2 regions of the Arthrobacter ginkgonis genome follow, and region 1 is predicted to be linked to the other one. Evidence: riboswitches for the same ligand, from Rfam matches in the RefSeq annotation. Region 1 holds a riboswitch; the other holds the start of a gene.
The links. Region 1 has a riboswitch for cyclic di-AMP ahead of ABD912_RS22490 (C40 family peptidase). Riboswitches for the same ligand answer to the same signal wherever they lie in the genome.

Region 1 (7,008 bases):
GAACTTTGGGATTCATCTGTCCAGTGTGCGACCGTACGCTGTGAATTAGCTGGACGTTTCGTGAGTGGGCTGGGGCGGCCGGGTCAGGCGCGGCGGCGCTCCCGCCAGGACATCGCCAGCAGGACGAACAGCAGGATGAAGGCGAGGGGAAGGCCCCACAGGCCGACGGCGAACAGTCCGGTCCAGGGGGTCGCGCCGGCGACGTAGAACGCCAGGATCGCCGCGAGGCTGAGCAGGGACGCGAGGGCCACCGCGGCGGTGGAAACCAGGACGATCCGGCGCAGCGAGCTTGATTCCTTGGGCGAATTCACGCCTCTAAAACTAACAGCGGACGCGCACCGCACCAAAGTCCTGCGCGGCAAGGCCATGTCGTACCCTAGAGGAACAGACTTCCCCGGCGTCCGCGTCCGGCCGACCGACGCGCGGACGGCTTCGGAGCGCCGGGAACCCGGCCGGCAGGGGGATTCCTCCCGCGCCGCAGCGACGTTAGAGCGAGGTAATCGAAGTGCCATTGGGCAAGGTCAAGTTTTTCGACTCCGGCAAGGGGTTCGGTTTTGTGGTCACCGACGACGGGCAGCAGGTCTACCTGCCCGGATCCGTGCTGCCCAAGGGCGTGACCGAGGTCCGGGCCGGCACCCGCATGGAGTTCGGCATTGCCGAAGGCCGCAAGGGTGCACAGGCCCTCAACGCCCGCATCGTCGAGGCGGCTCCGTCCCTGGCCCGCGCCAAGCGCACCCCGGCGGAGGAGAACGCGGTGATCATCCAGGACCTGGCCACGGTTCTTGAGGGAATCTCCGCCGGGCTGCGCAAGGGCCGCTACCCGGAGAAGGCACAGGGTGCGCGCATCGCCGCGGCGCTGCGCCGCGTAGCGGACGATCTGGAAGCCTGACCATGGCCCGGAAACCCAAGCTGGACGCGATGCTCGCCGCGGCGGTCGACGCCGCCCGCGCCGCGGTGCTGGAGGTCGCCCCGGCCGAGGCCGTCGGCGACCACGCCGGCGCGTTTGCTGACGACGACCGTCTGGTCACCCACCGTTTCACGGCAAACGTGGTCGGCTACGCCGGCTGGGAGTGGTACGCCACGCTGTCCCGCATCCCGCGCGGCAAGGACGCCTCGGTGTGCGAGGTCGGCATCCTGCCGGGAGCGGGCGCGCTGCTCGCCCCCGAGTGGGTTCCGTGGGCCGACCGCGTGAAGCCCGAGGAGCTGGCCGAACAGCAGGCCGCCGAGCAGGCTGAACTGCAGGCCGAGCACGATGCCGAGTACGGGCACGACGCGGAATCCGAAGAGGATGAATCCGACGGCGGGCCCTCCGTCGAGACGGACCTTGCCGAAGAGGATCGCGACGAAGAGGGCCGAACCGAAGGCGACCTCGCCGAGGCGGACGCCTGACCGGGCGTCCTGGCAAAAGGGGCTGGGCCCCGACTCCGCGGAGTCGGGGCCCAGCCCCTTTTGCCGGTCGGGACCGGCTAGAGGTTCTCGATGACGTAGTCGATGCAGCGGGTGAGCGCGCTGACGTCGTCCGGCTCGATGGCGACGAAGGTCGCGATGCGCAGCTGGTTGCGGCCCAGCTTGCGGTAGGGCTCGGTGTCCACCACGCCGTTGGCGCGCAGCGCCTTGGCGACGGCGGTGGCGTCGATGGACTCGTCGAGGTCGATGGTCGCGATGACGTTGGAGCGGTCCTCGGCGCGCACCACGTACGGGGTGGCGATGGGGGAGGCCTCGGCCCAGCCGTAGACGCGGGAGGCGGAGTCGGCGGTGCGGGCCGCGGCCCAGTCCAGGCCGCCGTTGCCGTTCAGCCACTGCACCTGCGCGTCGAGGGTCACCAGCGTGCTCAGCGACGGGGTGTTGTAGGTCTGGTTCAGCTTGGAGTTGTCGATCGCGGTCTTCAGGTTCAGGAAGTCCGGGATCCAGCGGTCCGTCGCGGCGATGCGCTCGGCGCGCTCCAGCGCGGCCGGGGAGAACAGCGCCAGCCACAGGCCGCCGTCGGACGCGAAGTTCTTCTGCGGGGCGAAGTAGTAGACGTCGGATTCGCTCACGTCCACGGCCAGGCCGCCGGCGGCGGAGGTGGCGTCAACGAGCGTCAGGGCACCCTCGTCGGCGCCCGCGACGCGCTGGACCGGGGCGGCGACGCCCGTGGAGGTCTCGTTCTGCGGCCAGGCGTAGACGTCGACGCCGGCCTCGGCGACCGCCTCGGGGCGGGTGCCCGGCTCGGCCTTGATGATGGAGGAGGCGTCCAGGAACGGGGCCTTGTTGGTGGCGGCGGCAAACTTGGAGCCGAACTCGCCGAAGGAGAGGTGCTGGGCCTTGTTCTCGACCAGCCCGAAGGAGGCTATGTCCCAGAACGCGGTGGAGCCGCCGACGCCGAGCACGACCTCGTAGCCCTCCGGGGCCCGGAAGAACTCCAGCAGGCCTTCCTGGACGCTCTTGACCAGGTTCTTCACGGGCGCCTGGCGGTGGGAGGTGCCCAGCAGGGTCGGGCCCGCGGCAACGAGGGCATCGATCTGCTCCTTGCGGACCTTCGAGGGGCCCGCGCCGAAGCGTCCGTCGGCGGGCAGGAGATCGGTGGGAATGGTCGGGAAGGTGCTCATGCTGCTCCTCGTGGATGTTCCGGTGACGTGGGGGCGCGTCGGATCGTGGGGACGGCCCACACCAGCCCTTATCGTCTCGCAAAATGCCGCCGAACGCAGAACCGCACCGCAATTGATTACGGGCACTACAGTTAGGGGAGGCCGCTTACCAGTTGCCGCCCCTTGATTCCCATTGATCCCTACAGGAGTTCCAGCTGTGTCTGATCTGATCGATACCACCGAGATGTACCTGAGGACCATCCTCGAACTCGAGGAGGAGCAGATCACCGCCCTGCGGGCGCGCATTGCCGAACGCCTGGGCCATTCGGGCCCCACCGTGTCCCAGACCGTTGCGCGGATGGAGCGCGACGGACTCTTGGTGGTGACCGAGGACCGCCATTTGGAGCTGACCCCGTCCGGGCGCCAGCTGGCCACCGAGGTGATGCGCAAGCACCGCCTGGCCGAACGCCTGCTGGCCGACGTGATCGGCCTCGACTGGGAATACGTGCACGACGAGGCCTGCCGGTGGGAGCACGTCATGAGCGAGCGCGTCGAGCAGCGCCTGTACGACCTGCTGGGCCGCCCCGCCGACTCGCCGTACGGCAACCCGATCCCCGGCCTCGAGGCCCTGGGCGGGCCCGCCGTCTCCGGCTTCGCGTCCGGCGTGGAGAACCTGGACAAGGCGCTGGCCCGCGGCGTCACCGGACCGGTCGTGGTGGCCCGGTTGGCCGAGACGATCCAGGTCGACCCGGAACTCCTGGCGCAGCTGGACGACGGCGGCATCCGCCCGGGCGCGACGGTCACGCTGGAGCGCGCCGGAGACTACGTGGTGGTCCGGGTCGACGGCATCGAGGGGGCGCTGGAGCTCCCCTCGGAGGTCAGCGTGCATGTCTTCGTGTCACGCGCTGCTTGATAACGGAATTATTACTTTTACAAATCGGCCGCTATCTTAGATAGCGGAGGAGACTCGTTTCCTTCATCCAGTTCGAACGCCTAGCCCTGTCGGCGGACCGGATCCGTTCACGCATGTACGACAGGGGCGGAGGATCCACAAATTCCGGTGCGCGGTATTCCCCGCCGCAGCCTTGGGGTGAAGTCGGGTCCGTCTACGGGCTCGGCCGGGTTGATCTCAGACCCGAATCCGACAGCTAACTTCGCCGGCGCCTGAGAGGTTGTCGACTTGACGGAACAAAAGGTTTCCGGCCGCCGCCGTGCCGCCGGACCGCTGGACGCTGCGCGTCCGGTCCCCGCGCCAGCGGTCCCGAACGCAGCGCCAGCGGCCCGGAATATGGTGCCAGCGGCCCCCGCGGTGATTCCGGCGCGGCCCGGCGCCGCCCCCGCGGCTCCCCCCGCCGCGCCAGCGGCCCCCAACGCAGCGGCTCCCGCCGTTCCGCAGCGCCCGCGCGGCGAGTCCCGCCGCGCCGCGCAGCCGGAGGTCCGGCCCGCGGTGCCCACGATGGACCCGGACGCCGCCGGGTACGTTGGCCGCCGCTTCTCCACCTCCATGCGCTACAGCGTGCGGAATCCGGAGACCCTGCCGGATCCGGCCCTTGAGCTGCCCCAGCTGCCGGAAGCGGACCTCCCGGCCCAGTCCGCCGAGGCGCCCGCCAGCCCGGCCCCCGGCGAGCCCGGCAACGTCATTGCCTTCCCGCAGCGGTTCCAGCGCGACACGCTGGGCCTGAGCCACAAGATCGCCGCCGTGGCCGCCGTCTCCGGCCTGGCGCTGGCCGCCGCCTACCCCGCGCTCGGCGACGCCGCCGAGGATCGGGTGGCGAAGGCTTCCGCCGCCGTGGCGGATGTCACAGTTCCCGCCGCCGACGGATATGCCGTCGAGCGCACCGCCCTGACCAGTACGTTCTCGAAGGACCAGCAGCTCACCGAGCTGATGTCCGCGGCCGGTGGCGACGTCACCAAGGTGGAGACGGCGGGGGTCTTGGCCCAGCCGCTCGCCGATGTGCGGGTCACGTCCCGCTTCGGCGTCCGTCCCGACCCGTGGGGCGGCAGCGGCACCGTGACCCACATCGGGCAGGACTACGGCGTCGAATGCGGCACCGAGGTCAAGGCCGCGGCCGCCGGAACGGTCGTCCAGGCCGGCTGGGCCGGGCACTCCGGCAACCGCGTGGTGATCGACCACGGCAACGGGTTGCAGACCACTTACAACCACAACACCAGTCTCAAAGTTTCGGTGGGCGCAAAAGTGAAGCGTGGCGACGTGGTTTCGCTGAGCGGAACCACGGGCAACTCCACGGGCTGCCACCTGCACTTCGAAGTGCTCATTAATGGCAAAGCGGTGGACCCCGCGGGCTGGCTGTAACCGGAGAAATACCGTTCCGTGACCAGAATGTGACTTTCGGGTGATTTTCCGTTACCGTTGTCCGTGTGCTGGATCGGCAAGGATCCAACACCCTCGGGCGGAGTGCCGAACACTGCCACCGACCGAGGTCCGTTCGCAGAATCGCTTGGCAGTGGCGGGGGACCCACATTTTGGATCCGCAAGGATCCTTGGGGTTAAGTGTCCGGCCCGGAAACGGGTGGATGCCGAGTGACTCCCACTCGAACCCGACAGCTTACCTCGCAGGCATTGGGAGAGGCCTAACTAACGTGTCCAAGAGCCAAGTGCTGGGTCGCCACCGCGCGACTCCCGTCCGCACCAACCCGCTAGAAGCGATTTCCAAGGCCGTTGCGTCCAACGCCGGCTCGGTCGGCCGCCAGGCCGCCGTCATCGCAGCCGCTTCCGGCCTGGTGCTGACCCTGGGCGTTCCGGCCCAGAACACCACCGCCACCCGCGAGGCCTCCGCCGTTCCGGCCGAGGGCCTGAACGCCGAGCGCGTCGCCGTCAAGGCCGTCGCCGTTTCGAAGGACGCGGTCAAGAAGTTTTCGATCGAGCGTGCCGAGCTGACCTCCAAGCCTGCTCCGGCCCCGGTCGTCGCCGCCGTCGCGAACACCGTTTCCAGCAGCAACGCCTCCAGCAACGCGCTGGCCCCGACCACCCGCACCAGCGCGGGGGCCACCACCTCCGTCGCCTCGGCCAAGGTTTCCGCCTCCGTGGACACCTCCAAGCTGGGCGGCATCGCGGCCACCGCCGCCAAGTACGTTGGCGTTCCCTACGTCTGGGGCGGCGCCAGCACCTCCGGCTGGGACTGCTCCGGCTTCGTGAAGTACGTCTACGCCCAGCACGGCATCAACGTCGCCCGCGGCACCTCCGCCCTGCTGGCCTCCGGCCAGTTCGTGCGCACCAGCAGCCCGAAGCCGGGCGACCTGGTGTTCCAGAACGGTGGAGGCCACGTCGGCATCTACCTCGGCGGCGGCAAGATGGTCGGCGCCCAGAACCCGACCGTGGACACCATCATCCACGACGTCACCCGCAACCCGCTGTACGGGTACTACACCCTGCGCGGCTAGCACCACCCGCCTTGAGGCAGGATCCCCCTTTTGGGCGGGTCCTGCCTTCTTGCGTTTCCGGGGCCGGGGACAACGCCACATCCGGGCGAAATCCGGGTGAAGATTCCCCGATGCGCGTCCTGGAACCCTCCGGCAGGTGGCGCGAATCGCCGAGGGGACTAGGCTAGGATTCGATAGCCCATGCTGGATGCCGCGAGCGATGCGTCACCAAAGGGCCCGCGGCCCGTCAGGACAACGAGGAACGCTGATGCGAACCCTGGTACTGAATGCTGGATACGAACCGCTTGCGGTCGTCACCTTCCGCCGCGCCCTGCTGCTGGTACTGACCGGCAAGGCCAGCGTGCTGGCCGAGGAGGGCGAGCCCGTGGTTGGCCCGCGCGAGGTGCTGGGCCGTCCGTCAGTGATCCTGCTGCACCGCTACATCAAGGTCCCGTACCGCGAGGCGGCGAACGTCACACGGCGCGGGGTGCTGCGCCGGGACGGACACAGCTGTGGGTACTGCGGGCGCCACGCCTCCACCGTGGACCACATCCAGCCGCGCTCGTCCGGGGGCCAAGACACATGGGAGAATCTGGTGGCCTGCTGCCTCACCTGCAACAACGCCAAGGGCAACAAGACCCTGCGCCAGCTGGGCTGGACGCTGCGCACCGTCCCGACCCGGCCGCACGGGCCCCAGTGGTACATCACCGAACTGGAGCGCCCCGCCCCGGCCTGGACCGACTTCCTGCGCAGCGGGGCCGCATGAACTTCGACGCCGTCGTCGTTGCGGGCGGGCGCGGCAGCCGCCTGGGCGGGGAACCCAAGCCGCTGCTGGTCCACCGCGGAAAGACGCTGCTTGAGCACTCCCTGGAGGCGCTTGCGGAGGCCACCCGCATCGCGGTGGTCGGCCCTCCGGAGCTCTCCGCGGCCGTCTCCCGCTTCGCGGCCGCGGCCGACCCGCGGCAGCTGATCCTGCTCACCCGGGAACACCCCGCCTTCGGCGGGCCGGCCGCGGCCGTCGCCGCCGGGCTGCATGCGCTGGCCGAGGACACAGGGGCCG
Region 2 (7,008 bases), on a different contig from region 1:
CGAGTGTCAGCCGGAGCGGACGGCCTTCGCGTCGAGGGCCAGAGCGCGCCCAAGCGCGAGTTGGTCGCGTATCTGCGAACCGGCAGGGCCCTGAGGGTTCCCCAGGCCCGATCGCGGAACGAGGCGCGGGGCCACATCACCGAGGATGTGGTGATCAGCGAACGTCTTGCCGATGCCGCCGACCGTGCCGTTCCGGGGCATGGGGAGGGGTACCAGAACACCACCATCCATTGCTGCGTTTCACCTCACTAGGCGCCGCAGACTGCCGGGTCGGCCTTAGTGTCTCGACAAACCGTCTTGCATCCTTCCGGTTGCAAGACGCGAATGTCTCGTGCTTGCGATTGCCGCCCGGGGTCGGATATCCATTACCGACGTACTCGAAGCGGGGGCGTCAACCGCCGGCACCGGTTGGGGTGGTCTTCTTGCTAGCTTGGGCGGGCGCGCCCTGTTCCGGCCGCGAGCGAGTTTCTGACCATGTCGGCAACGACCGCGGCGTCCTGCGGAAAGCCCCAGAAATTTCCGGAGGTGCGCCGGATGAGCCAGCGCAGGCCCAGGAACCAGACGTCCGGAGCCGGCGATACGGTTCCTTGCCGTTTCGGGGCACCCGTGGGGTCAAGCAATTCCTCGCCGAGCCAGCGGAAGTCCCCCGTGAGGCCCGTGCACCAGATGACGCTGCGGATTCCCGAGTCCTGCAGGGACAGCTCACCGGGAGCGTTCAGCCGAATGGGCCGGTACGCCTCGTCGGGTTCGGGATCGGGGGCATCGAGGCCCAGCGACCGGATGTGGTCGTCGATCATGACCCTGAAGGCTTCGGCGGCACGGTCTCCGTAGGCGACATTGGCCGCCACACTGTCGTCGAAGGTCAGCGTTTGGCCGTTGACGCCGACGATGCGGCCGGTGAGCGTTGCCCCGTGTTCGGCCACCGTCTGCAGGCTCATGCTGCGCCCGCCCGGTGCCAGGAGCGCCGGGACCAGACGGACGGAGGACGAGTCTAGAAGGTCCTCGGTCCGGTCGTCGAAGAAACCCATCTCGCACAACCACCGCACGGTGTGCCTGCGGCGGTAGCGGACCGACGCGCGCCCCACGGCGCTTGTCGAGAGCCACACGGGTCGTCCGGTCGCCGAGAGTTCATCGGCGATCTGGGTTCCCGACTGGGCGCTGCCTACCACCAGGATCCCCCCGTCGGGCAGGTCGTCTGGTTTGGTGTACTCGGCGGCGTGCCGCTGGACGATCGCACCCGGTAGCTGGGCCGCGAGGGCCGGTCGCCGGGGGACGTTCTCGCCGCCGCTGGCGACGATCACGCAGCGCGCCTCCAGACTTCCCCCCATTCGTGCCGAGGAGCCACCGATCGCGTTCACGCACCATGCCGTGCACCTCGACGCCGGTTCGGACAGGGCCCCTGGACCCGAGCGCATCGAGACGCTGGACGACCTCACGCCAGGTGAGGTACGAGTCGGGGTCCTGCTCACCCAGCATCGCGTTCATGAACCCCGGATTGTTGATGCGCATGGATTCCCACCGCTGGGTACGCCAAGTCTCCCCGATCCGGACGCGCTCCAGAACCACATGGTCGATGCCGTGGCCGGCCAGGGCCGTGCTCGCGGCCAGTCCCGCCGGTCCCGCCCCGACCACCACACAGTCGAACACCACCACCCCCTGCGCCTTGCCGGCCTCCCCGATTGGGGTCCAGTGTCCACCCTGTACGCATGATTGTCAGGGGTCGCCCTCCGCTTCCGGCCAGGTCGGCCCTCCTGTCTCGCCGGCCCGTCTTGCATCCCTTCGGGTGCAAGACTCACTTTTCGGCGATCGATCCCTCGTCGAAGCCGCCGCGCCACCTGCTCATCGGTGCGCCTTACGGGTCGGATGTCCTGTGCTTCGGCGGCGGCAGGTACGCTACTCGGCCGGGGGCTCGGCTGAAGCCGACTGTGACGCCGGGTGCTCGCGCACTTCGGAGTAAACCTCAGACGGCAGCCCGATCGTGTATCCGACATCGCGGACCCTGACTCCACCCACCTCAACCACGCGGGAGGTGCTGTTGCTGCCGTCGGTCAGTTGGACGGGGATGCCGCTTCCGAACTGCTCGCCCACCACCACCGCGACATTCTGCGGGGTGATGCCCCGTGCGGTCAGGATTTCCCGGGTATGGGCAACCATCGCATCGTCGAGCACCCCTCCCGGGAAAGGATGGGTGACCCGGCATGTCCCGGTGAGGTCGGCGGCGTACACGGCGGTGACCAGATCGCGGCCGGCCTGTTCCAGGGAATCGACCGGCTTGCGCCCGTCGCACGTATCGCCCTAGTAGTCCCGAAACGCGGAACATCCCGTCACGGCTCCTGCCGCGAACACCATGCCGGCGACGCCGAGTCCGGCCGCCCAGCGCTTGTTCACCAATCGCCTACTCCCCCTTGGACGTATGGTCATTCAACCATTCTCACCGCCCGATGCCATCAGGGGCGCGGGACCGTCCCTCTGTCTCGACAAACCGTCTTGCATCCCTCCGGCTGCGAGACATGACGCCATCGCAAGCGGGCGACGCATTGGCGGATCCCGCAATGCTGCGGAGGACCTCCTCCGGCGGACAGGGCCGAAAGGGTTGGGTCGAAGTCCGGGGAGCTTCGCACCATGGGTCGACGAGTGTGGATACGCACCGACGACTGACAATCGAGTTCCCAGGGGCTGCCCCTGAGCTGGCGGGTGGATGAACCTGACAGCGGGGTGGTCTCTGGCGGTGCCTTGCTGGCCGCATTTCGGGTCGTTTTCCGACATGTGCCATCGGTATGTGAACGGGAAAGGGAGCAGTCCGAGGACTGCTCCCTTTCCCTGCGCCTGAAGGACGTTCGCTTCCTCCGAGGCGCGTCCTTGGGGGCCGAAGCCGGCGTGCTAGCTGGCCAGGGTGTAGTAGGCCATCAGCGGGCCGTAGGGGCTGTCCGCCTCCCGGATCACGGTCCCGACCGACGGGTTCTGGGCCCCGATCATCTTGCCGTCGCCGATGTAGATGCCCACATGGCTTCCGCCGTTCTGGTAGACCAGATCGCCGACCTTCGGGGTGGAGGTGCGAACGAACTTCCCGCTGGTGCGGATCGCGGTCGTGTTGTGCGGGAGGCTGATGCCGGCCTTGCCGTAGACGTACTGGACGAATCCGGAGCAATCCCAGCCCGAGGGCGAGCTCCCGCCCCAGACGTAGGGTGAACCCTTGAAGCCCAACGCCATGCTGGCAATGCGGCTTCCGAAGGCGGTGCTGGCACTGATGGCGGGCGTGGCCGCCTTTTCCTTCGCTGCCGCGGGCTTCGCTGCCGCGGGCTTTGCCGCGGTGGCGGCCTGCGCGGTGCGGGTGGCGCTGGTCATTGCGGCGCCCCGCGCATCGTTCGCGGAGGCCGAGACGGTAGCGGCGACGGCCGCGACGACCGGCTTCGGCGCGGGGGCCGGAGTGGATTTCAGGGCCACGCGATCGATCTCGAACCTCTTGACGGCCGTGTCGGGGACGGCCACCGCCTGGACCGCGACACGCTCGGTGGCGAGGGTGTCGACCGGGGCGCCTGCCGCCTCGCCGACGGCCTGGGTGGACTGGGCGGGAACGCCCAGGGTGAGCACCAGGCCGGAAGCCGCGGCGACCACGGCGGCCTGACGGCCCACCGAGCCGGCGTTGGAGGCGACTGCCTTCGAGATGGTCTCGAGCGGGTTGGTGCGGACGGGCGTCGCACGGTGGCGACCGCGAGCTTGGCGCTTGGACACGATGTTTGAACCTCTCCCAATGCCTGCGGGGTGAGCTGTCGGATTCGGGTGGGAGCCACCCGGTGCCTCGTGCCGGAAGGCCGGCGTGAGGCACTTAACCCCAAGGATCCGTGCGGACCCGAAATGTGGTTCCCCCGCCACTGCCCAGCGGTTTATGCAAAGGGACCTCGGGCGGCGGCAGTGTTCGGCAGGCCGCGCGAGCAGGCCGAACCGTACGGAGGCTCGGCATGGCTTCGAACCTACAGGAAATCGCCTCTAAAGTCACAATTCGGTCACGAAGCGGCAACTTTTTGGTTACCTTCGCGCGTGGGAAGTGGTGCCCGCCGGGTTCCTTATCCCATCTCAGGCCGTCTTTGCGGCGCTCTGCCCCGCGGCTTGCAGGCCGTGAGGGTGGCGGGCACGAGCAGGAGCGTGAGGGCGCGGCGGAGTGAGGGGTCGGCGAGGCGTTGCGTGCGGCGGCCGGATCGACCGACGGTTCCCCGGACACGGCGGCCCGCGAAAGAGGCACCGCAGACCTACCTATCTTTTCCGTGCGCCCGGACACCGGGCATTGCTCCCGGCGGCCTGCGCCGCCGTTACGTTGAGCATGGCGAACCACGCAAGGAATGGCGAGCATCTCGACAATGTGTCTTGAAACCCACCCGTTGTGAGACGGCAGGGGAGCGGGGGAATCGAGTCCCGATGGCCTGTGTGGTCCCGGTCGGCATTTCTACGGCCCTGAGGGGCATCTCTCGGGCGCTGCGGAATCTTGGGGTGGATCGGCCAAGTCAATAGGTTCCGCCGGAATGGCAGAGGGCTCCCGCTGGGTGGCGGGCGACTTGAGACAGGTAGCCGTTCGCCCGGTGGGAACCGAAGCGCCCTGCCGGCGGCCCGTGACCAGCGGATGCGTTCCTAGCGCTTCCTGCCTCCGCGAAGGTGGCTGGCGGGCCGGGGGCCTGTCAGGGCCGCTCGGTGGTGGGGGAGGCTGCGTCGTTGCGGGCGGCCTGGAGGATCGCCTGAAGCAGTCCCGGGAACCGGGCTTTGAGGTCGGTTGCTCGCAGCGAGTTGAGGATCGCGGTGCCCCTGTAGTGCTGTTCGATCACGCCGGCCTCGCGCAGGATCCTGAAGTGGTGCGTGGAGGTGGACTTACTGACCGGCAGCTGAAAGGCGATGCACGCCTGGTCGTCGAGGCCATCGGCGAGCTGGCTGGCGATCCGTCGCCTCACCGGATCGGACAACGCGGACAGCACGGCATCCAGCTGCAACTCGCCCCGGTCGGGGTGGGCGAGGATGCGCACCGGCAATCCGCCTCCTGGTTGCTTGATTGACCCCGCATCCATTGTACGATAAATCTAGTAGTACGACGGATGTCGTACTAGCCTTGAGGGTGGATCCTCGCGGGCGTCGCTGCGACCCTTAGCGGTGGGCCCCTGTGCGGCTTGCCCGTTCTGGCCCACCGACTATGAAGGAGTTCCCCATGCCCGATTTCAGCCCGCTCTGGTCACCCCTTGCGATCGGCTCGACCCAACTGGAGAACCGGGTGGCACTGGCCCCCATGACAAGGATCAGCGCAACCGAGGACGGACACGCCACGGAAAGGATGGCCTCCTACTACGAGGGGTTCGCGCGCGGAGGCTTCGGGCTTCTGATCACCGAGGGGATCTATCCCGACACTGCGCACAGTCAGGGCTACCTGTACCAGCCCGGCATCGCCACCCGGGAGCAGGCTGAATCCTGGGCCAAGGTCGTTGACGGTGTCCACGCGGCAGGCGCACGGATCTTCGCCCAGCTCATGCACGCGGGAGCGCAGGCCCAGGGGAACCGCTTCATGGACTCCTCAGTGGGCCCCTCGGCGGTGGCACCCAAGGGCGAACAGCTGGCCTTCTACCGTGGAGAAGGGCCCTACCCCGTTCCCGCGGAGATCACCCCGGCCCAGATGGGCCAGGTCCGGGAAGGCTTCGTGGCCGCCGCCCTGCACGCCAAGGCGGCCGGTTTCGACGGCGTCGAAATCCATGGCGCCAACGGGTACCTGCTGGATCAGTTCCTGACCGACTACATGAACCAGCGGACCGACGAGTACGGAGGGTCACCCGAAAACAGGGTGCGCTTCCCCGCGGAGATCTGCCGCGCGGTGCGCGAGGCCGTCGGCCCGGACATGACCGTGGGAATCCGCATCTCGCAGTCCAAGGTCAGCGACAACGACCACCGGTGGCGCGGAGGTGCCGAGGAAGCGAAGGTCATCTTCTCCACCCTGGGCGCCACCGGAGTCGACTTCATCCACACCACCGAATACAGGGCAACCGCGCCGGCATTCGAGGACGGCCCGGAGTCCCTCGCCGCGCTGGCCAAGCGGCATTCGGGAGTAGTTGTGATCGCCAACGGCAACCTGGATGCCCCGGAAACCGCGGCCTCGATGTTGCACGATGGCGCCGCGGACGTCATCGCACTGGGCAAGGCGGCCTTGGCCAACCGGAACTGGCCGCACCTGGTCCGAAACAACCTGGACTTCGGCGAGCTGGACCCCACCCTGTTCACCCCCCTGGCGGATGTGAAGGACTGGGAGCTGGACGGGCCCGCGTAAGTCCGCGCCACCACGGCCGGGCCGGGCGGACAACGCCCGGCCCGGCCCGCGTTGCCCGCGCGGCCCAAACGTCTCACCCCTGAACCGATCCACCGTGCAGGAACGGGGCCCAGGCCGACGGACTGATCGGGCACTGGTGCGAGAGGTGCTCCCAACTGCCCGCCGCTCACGCCCCTGCGCCGGCCGCCTTTCCCGGAAGCAGCCAAATACCTCTGCGATCCACGAGAGTGCAGAGTGTCTCGACAAAGCGTCTTGATACCCACCGGTTGCAAGGCAGTGCCAGCAATCGCTTGGGGCCGGTTGCCGATCCCGGGAAGCTCCTATGCCGGGACCGGGAAATAACGATGTATCGGCTCCCCGCCGGGCGGGGAGAGTGCCATAGGGATCCAGCCCGACGTCATCGCCCACTATCGACGTTTAGGTGTGGGCGCATACCGGAGGCAGGGCTGAGCTGCAGTCGCGGAGGATATGGGAAGGGACGATGTCGAGCGGACGGACGGCTGCGCGTTTTTCCTGGGTCGTGGTGGTATTCAACCCCGATCCGGGCAAGCTGCCGGTGCACGTCGCGCGGTGGCTCCGGGAAGGGTTGGCCGTCAGGTTGCCGGGCATCCAGGTCGACCTCCGGCCCACCGACCGGGCGGGTCACGGACGCGAGGTCGCGAGGACAGCGGCCTGCGCCTCCCTGGGGAATCCCGGGGCCGCCCCTGTGCTGGTGG

Region 2: linked by a shared signal. The riboswitch ahead of ABD912_RS06620 (C40 family peptidase) and the one ahead of ABD912_RS22490 (C40 family peptidase) in region 1 are both predicted to bind cyclic di-AMP.

What each region holds. Positions count from the first base shown of each region.
Region 1 covers NZ_BAABEO010000035.1:35,623-42,630, forward strand. The annotation lists gene ABD912_RS22455 (response regulator transcription factor) at 1-16, opposite strand, end outside; gene ABD912_RS22460 (hypothetical protein) at 84-311, opposite strand; gene ABD912_RS22465 (cold-shock protein) at 506-889, shown strand; gene ABD912_RS22470 (DUF3027 domain-containing protein) at 892-1,389, shown strand; gene serC (phosphoserine transaminase) at 1,467-2,588, opposite strand; gene ABD912_RS22480 (metal-dependent transcriptional regulator) at 2,785-3,480, shown strand; cyclic di-AMP (ydaO/yuaA leader) riboswitch at 3,558-3,738, shown strand; gene ABD912_RS22485 (M23 family metallopeptidase) at 3,859-4,881, shown strand; cyclic di-AMP (ydaO/yuaA leader) riboswitch at 5,014-5,162, shown strand; gene ABD912_RS22490 (C40 family peptidase) at 5,169-5,969, shown strand; gene ABD912_RS22495 (HNH endonuclease) at 6,217-6,714, shown strand; gene mobA (molybdenum cofactor guanylyltransferase) at 6,711-7,008, shown strand, end outside.
Region 2 covers NZ_BAABEO010000009.1:6,121-13,128, forward strand. The annotation lists partial or broken gene ABD912_RS06605 (IS30 family transposase) at 25-210, shown strand; gene ABD912_RS06610 (NAD(P)/FAD-dependent oxidoreductase) at 426-1,301, opposite strand; partial or broken gene ABD912_RS23555 (NAD(P)-binding domain-containing protein) at 1,354-1,653, opposite strand; gene ABD912_RS06615 (hypothetical protein) at 1,894-2,226, opposite strand; gene ABD912_RS06620 (C40 family peptidase) at 2,881-3,732, opposite strand; cyclic di-AMP (ydaO/yuaA leader) riboswitch at 3,739-3,892, opposite strand; gene ABD912_RS06625 (ArsR/SmtB family transcription factor) at 4,671-5,009, opposite strand; gene ABD912_RS06630 (NADH:flavin oxidoreductase) at 5,189-6,292, shown strand; gene ABD912_RS06635 (diacylglycerol/lipid kinase family protein) at 6,774-7,008, shown strand, end outside.